DNA from 2 places in the Blautia sp. TM10-2 genome. Region 1 is predicted to be linked to the other one. Evidence: riboswitches for the same ligand, from Rfam matches in the RefSeq annotation. Region 1 holds a riboswitch; the other holds the start of a gene.

Evidence for each region. A riboswitch is a leader RNA that binds a small molecule or an ion and turns the genes downstream of it on or off. The one in region 1 is predicted to bind thiamine pyrophosphate.
Region 2: it holds a riboswitch for thiamine pyrophosphate, as region 1 does, so the genes downstream of both, thiM (hydroxyethylthiazole kinase) here and DXD92_RS15530 (energy-coupled thiamine transporter ThiT) in region 1, are expected to answer to the same signal.

The regions. Positions count from the first base shown of each region.
Region 1 is NZ_QUJZ01000016.1:38,964-42,304, reverse strand. Features, by position in the region: gene DXD92_RS15540 (hypothetical protein) at 1-533, shown strand, start outside; gene DXD92_RS15535 (SpoIIIAH-like family protein) at 547-1,266, shown strand; gene DXD92_RS15530 (energy-coupled thiamine transporter ThiT) at 1,338-2,006, opposite strand; TPP riboswitch at 2,072-2,181, opposite strand; gene DXD92_RS15525 (DUF4867 family protein) at 2,334-2,951, shown strand; gene DXD92_RS15520 (L-fucose/L-arabinose isomerase family protein) at 3,061-3,341, shown strand, end outside.
Region 2 is NZ_QUJZ01000005.1:235,854-239,194, reverse strand. Features, by position in the region: gene DXD92_RS07005 (Gfo/Idh/MocA family protein) at 1-739, shown strand, start outside; gene DXD92_RS07000 (response regulator) at 801-974, opposite strand; TPP riboswitch at 1,131-1,242, shown strand; gene thiM (hydroxyethylthiazole kinase) at 1,369-2,190, shown strand; gene thiE (thiamine phosphate synthase) at 2,177-2,821, shown strand; gene thiD (bifunctional hydroxymethylpyrimidine kinase/phosphomethylpyrimidine kinase) at 2,937-3,341, shown strand, end outside.

The DNA.
Region 1 (3,341 bases):
AAAAGGAGCAGTGGATGCTGTACTTCCTGCTGGCGGCAATCGGCGTTGTCCTGCTGCTGCCGACGGGAACAAAAAAGACCGGTGAGGAGACAGAACAGCCGCAGGAGACGGCTGCGCGTCCGGCGGGGGATGCGGGACTTTCGGTGCAGGAGGAGATGGAACAGCGCCTTTGTGACGCACTTTCCCAGATGGACGGTGTGGGCGCAGTGCACGTCGTGGTGACGCTGGAATCCACAGGAAAAAAGATTGTGGAAAAAGATGTCCCAACGCGGAGCACAACGGAGGAAAACAAGAAGGGAGAGGAGACCGGAAGCGTTACATCCTCGTCGCAGGATGAGGCAACTGTCTATGAAAAGACACAGAACGGAGCCGAGACACCGTATGTGGTTTCCGAGGAGTACCCGGCGGTGCGCGGCGTGCTCGTTATCGCAGAAGGCGGGGGAAACCCGGTGACGATACAGGAGATTCAGGAGGCCGTGATGGCATTATTTCAGGTGGGCGCAAATAAGATTAAAGTAGTCAAAATGAAGTAAAGGAGTCAAATGCGTGGAAAAATTAGAACAGGAAATGAATGCACCTGAGAAAATGGCAGAGACACCATCGCCGAAAAAGACGGCCGGGAAAAAGAAAAAATTCCGGAAAAATCAGGTCATCATCACCGCCCTTGCGATCATGATTGCCGTCGCCGGATACATCAACTATGCTGACAGTACCCTGTCCACGAAGGAGAAGGCAGACGGAACCACGGCGGATGCCAGCACCGTTTTAAAAGACATCTCCAGCCTGGACACCGACATCACCGACGAGGTGGATGCCGGCACAGCAGGGGACTCGTCGCGGACCGTCACCGAAACGCCGGGAGAGGCAGTCCTTGCCGGGGCATCTACATACATGGCCCAGGCCAGAATCGACCGCGAACAGATCCGTTCCCAGAACAAAGACACCTTAAATGAAATCATCAACAACACCAACCTCTCCGAAACCGAGCGCCAGAGCGCTGTCCAGAGCATGGTGGAAATGACGGAACTCGTAGAAAAAGAGTCAGCAACTGAACTCCTCCTCGAAGCCAAAGGCTTCACCGACGTCGTTGTAAACCTGACCGGCGAAACCGCCGACATCGTCGTTCCGATGAAAGAAGTAACCGAGGAACAGCGTGCCCAGATCGAAGACATCGTAACCCGCAAAACCGGAATCGGCGTAGAAAACATCGTCATCACCCCCATGAGCTCCGCCGCCGACACAGCCGCAGAGGAGAGTGCTCAGTAAATTTTGATATCCACGTAAAAAATCCGGAAACGCAAAATCATGCGTTCCCGGATTTTTTCACGTAATTCTATTTAATTTGCACCATGTGCCGTTCTTGCAACCGTCTGCAGTGCTTTCTTCACCGGCGGCAGCGAGATCAGAATCACCGTCAGCACACCTTCAGCCAGCAGATAGCTGTAGTTGTAAATAATCGGATACAGCGCCTTTAAAGACTGCGGGAAATTCTCCGGCATATAATCCATCCAGTACAGATACCCGCCTAACGTATGGAAAAATCCCCTCGCCAGCACAGCTACAATATACCCGATCAGCAGCCCGTTTTTCTTCTTTCCAAAGAATCCGGCCACACCCAGCGCCGCAAACGCAAACACATAATCACAGCACACCTGGAACAGCGACAGCACATACGGCCCCTGGATAAACTGCAGCAGTCCATAAGCAAAACCAACGAGAATACCCGTCTTCGCCCCATACCAGTTCGCAATCAGCACAATAAACAGCATCGAAAACAACGTAACCGATCCCCCGTACGGCAGCTCAAACACCTTCACATACGAAGTCACAAACGCCAGCGCCATCCCCATCGCACAAAACGCCAGCTTCCTTGCATCCATTCCCGTCCCCTTACTCTTCTGAGCAGAAAGAACCGAAGCAATCACCACCAGCGCCACCATCAGCACCACGCATCCAACATAACCGGCCGTCGTCAGTCCGCCGTCAGCAGTAACAAAAAAACTCATAAAAAAACCTCCTTCGCATTCCGCTTGGAGGGGCTCACATAAAAACGCAGTCCCGAATCACCTCCGAAACCACGTTCCAGCTTCCCTACGCAGGAATTATCCCGTTCAGGTAGTGAGGGTCCGTGAGCTTATCCTTGTCCCACGTTCTCAGCCAAAGGCTCCCCTAGCGTCTTATTATTTTAACGTATCAAAGTATACCAACCTCCCCCTTATTTGTCAACCCGCCCGTTTTTTCACCCAAATACATGTTGACAAGAAGTACATACAAGTGCTATATTACAATTAGTTCAATCATTAAACTAATTGTACGAAAGGAGCACCAAAACAATGCAGATTCTGAAAGTAACAGACGAAGCATTCCGCCAGTACGGCAAAGTCATCAAAGACCTCGACGTCAGCGACATCATCACCGCCATGTCCGAGACCCCATGTCCCGACGACGTAGTCTACGAGCCTTCCATTGAAAGCCTCGAAGCCTGCAAAAGCGCCCAGTCCGTATCCGACAGCCTCTACGGCGGCATGCCGATCCAGATCGGCTACTGCAACGGCCACAACCATTTACTGAACGCCGTAGAATACCACCGCGACAGCGAAATCAACATCGCCGTAACCGACCTGATCCTGATCCTCGGAAAAGAACAGGACATCACCGAAGACCACACCTACGACTCATCCAAAATGGAGGCCTTCTTAATCCCGGCCGGAACCACCATTGAAGTCTACGCAACCACCCTCCACTACGCACCATGCAACGTGGCAGCCAGCGGCTTCAAATGTGTCGTAGTCCTTCCAAAAGGAACCAATACCGACATCACCCTGGAAGAAAAACACACCCCGGAAGACGACCTGCTCTTCGCCAGAAACAAATGGCTCTTAAGCCACCCGGATGCAAACATCGCTGGAAGCGTAGCAGGCATCAAAGGAGAAAACCTCTCGGTAAAATAAAACCAGAGACAAAACCAGAAATCAGAAACACTGCCCCAAAAGAGCAGTTCTGAACATAAAAAGAAACCAAAAACCAAGAAAACCAAAAAAAGGAGGATCTTCAAAAATGATCAACAATACACCGGAAATCAAATTAGGTATCGTTGCAGTAAGCCGTGACTGCTTCCCGAACAGCCTTTCCGAGAACAGAAGAAAAGCAGTCGTAAAAGCATACGACGGAGAAATCTACGAATGTCCAATCATCGTCGAGAATGAAATCGACATGATGAACGCACTCGAAGACCTGAAAAAAGCAGAGTGTGATGCACTTGTTGTATACCTTGGAAACTTCGGACCGGAGACCGAGGAAACCCTGCTTGTAAAATACTTCGACGGACCTTGCATGGTAGT
Region 2 (3,341 bases), on a different contig from region 1:
TATGAAAGAGGCGATTGCCAATGGAAAACACATTCTCGTTGAGAAATCGATTACGCTGAACAGCGACGAGCTCGACGAGGCCATAGCGCTTGCAAAAGAAAAAGGTGTCATCATCGGAGAGGCAATGACGATTTACCATATGCCGATCTACAAAGAGCTGAAAAAAATTCTCGACTCCGGCCGTCTCGGCAGAGTCAATCTGATCACGATGAACTTCGGCAGTTTCAAAGAGTACAACATGAAGAACCGCTTCTTCAACCGGAATCTCGCAGGCGGCGCGATGCTTGATATCGGCGTATACGCACTCTCCTTCCTCCGCTGGTTCTTCGACTCCAAGCCGGATCAGCTCCTTTCCCAGGTAAAGCCCGCTCCGACCGGTGTGGACGAGCAGGCCGGCCTCCTTCTCACCAATCAGGAAGGACAGATGGCAAGTGTGATGCTCTCTCTCCACTCCAAACAGCCGAAACGCGGCATGGTTTCCTGTGAGAACGGATTTATCGAGATCATGGAGTACCCGCGTGCCTGGGAAGCAAAAATCACAGACGCTTCCACCGGCGAATCCGAAATCATCAAAGCCGGTGACAACGCCGATGCACTCGCCTATGAGCTCGCCGACATGGAACGCGCCATCAATGGAGATGCATCTGCCATGCACCTCGACTACACGAAGGACGTCATGGATCTGATGACCTCCTTCCGCAGAACCTGGGGCTATACGTACCCGGAGGAAGAAAAATAAGATTCGCACATCAAAAGCCCCTGCCCGGCACACATCAGATGCCGGGCAGGGGCACTTCTTTTCACCTGCAATACTCTGCAATTTTCTTTTTCAGTAATTCCGCATCAATCGGCTTTGCGATATGCACGTCCATGCCGGCCTCTTTTGCGGCCTGCCGGTCTTCAACAAAGGCGTTGGCGCTCATGGCGAAAATCGGAATGGAGGCGGCATCATCACGTCCATGACTTCCACGCATATTTTATACTTCATTTTACGCTGATATTATTTTCTCTGTCAACCCAAATAACATTACATTTCCAATATTTTGCATGTCTTTTTTATTTTTCTGAATTTTTTTAAAATCTTCCGTTTTTCTCTTGCACAATTGTTTTTATGCGTATATAATTGTCTGCAGAAAGCAAAGGGGAGCTCGCGTGCGAAGCGGGCTGAGAGTAGGATGCATCTCCTAGACCCTGAACCTGATTTGGGTAATGCCAACGTAGGGAGATACGATATGCACATTTTCTGCAGATATACCTCCACGTATATCTGCTTTTTTAATCTCTATGAACACATCATCAACAGGTTCTTCCAGTACCACAAGGGAATTTGCTTCTGCAAAAATACTCACACAGGAGGAACAAAAAATTATGTTAGGCACTTGTCTTGACAATGTCAGAAAAACAACCCCTCTCGTACACAACATCACAAATTACGTTACAGTAAACGATGTCGCCAATATTCTGCTGGCATGCGGCGCAAGCCCGATCATGTCCGATGAACCGGAGGATGTCGAGGATATCACCTCCATCTGCGGCGGTCTGAACATCAACATCGGAACGCTGCACAGAACGAGCATCGACGGCATGTACCGTGCCGGTGCAAAAGCAGCTTCGCTCGGCCACAAAATCCTGCTCGATCCAGTCGGCGCAGGCGCAAGCCACTTACGTACTTCGACCGCAGTCGGACTGATGGAAAAAATCCCGTTCACCGTCATCCGCGGAAATATTTCCGAAATCAAAACACTGGCACTCGGAAGCGGAACGACAAAGGGTGTTGACGCAGACGTTGCCGATAAAGTAACAGACGAAAACCTCGACAGCGCCGTTGCTTTTGCAAAAAACTTTGCGAAAGACCACAACTGTGTTGTCGCCATCACAGGAGCGATCGACCTCGTTGCCGATGCTGACACCTGCTACGTGATCCGCAACGGACGCGCCGAGATGGGAAGCATCACCGGAACAGGCTGCCAGCTCTCCGGCATGATGACCGCTTACCTCGTTGCCAACCCGGACGAGCCGTTAAAAGCCGCTGCTGCCGCTGTCTGCGCGATGGGACTTGCCGGCGAGATCGGCTGGAGCCATATGAAACCGGAAGACGGCAACTCCACCTACCGGAACCGCATCATCGACGCCATCTACCACATGGACGGCGAGACGCTGGAGAAAGGTGCAAAGTATGAAGTGCGATAAAAAAGGCCTGCTTTTATATGCTGTGACAGACCGCAGCTGGCTGAACGGCAAGACACTGTACAGCCAGGTGGAAAAGGCTCTGCAGGGCGGCGCAACGTTTATCCAGCTCCGCGAAAAAAATCTTGACCAGGATCACTTTATGGAAGAGGCACTGGAACTGAAAAAACTCTGTGCCGCATACCATGTTCCTTTCGTCATCAACGATAACGTGGAAATCGCAGCTAAGATGGATGCGGACGGCGTTCATGTCGGCCAGAGCGATATGGAGGCCGGCGATGTCCGTGCAAAGCTTGGCCCGGACAAGATCATCGGCGTTTCGGCACAGACCGTGGAACAGGCCATTCTCGCCGAGCAGCGCGGGGCAGATTACCTCGGCGTCGGCGCAGTCTTCCACACCGGTTCCAAGGCGGATGCGGAGGATGTCAGCCACGAAACGCTGACTGCTATCTGCAATGCCGTTAAAATCCCTGTCATCGCCATCGGCGGCATCACACGCGATAACGTGACGGAGCTTTCCGGCAGCGGCATCTGCGGCATCGCCGTCATCAGTGCCATTTTTGCACAGAAAGACATTGTTTCCGCAACGAAGGATCTGAAAGAACAGACTCTGCGCATGCTGGAAAACAAATAATTTTACGTAACCATTCATCCTCACACCAGGCGGCAGACTGGGGGCACCACTTTCTTTGTCGCCTGTCCAAAAAGAAAAGTAATGCAAAGGAGTAATTCTCATGGACGCGAAAAACATGAAAACAGCATTAACAATCGCGGGAAGTGATTCCAGCGGAGGCGCCGGCATTCAGGCAGACATCAAAACCATGATCACAAACGGAGTTTACGCCATGTCGGCAATTACCGCACTCACCGCCCAGAACACCACCGGAGTTTCCGGTATTTTCGATGTAACACCGGAGTTTCTGGCCGCACAGCTTGACGCCGTCTTTACGGACATCTTCCCGGACGCCGTCAAAATCGGTATGGTATCCTCCCCGGCACTGATCGAAGTCATCTCCGAACGGCTTCGCTTCTACCAGGCCAAACACATCGTTGTGGACCCGGTCCTCGTCGCTACAAGCGGTTCCGCGCTCGCTTCGGGCGGCGTGCCTGACCTGATGAAAAAACTGCTCTTTCCTCTGGCCGAAGTCATCACA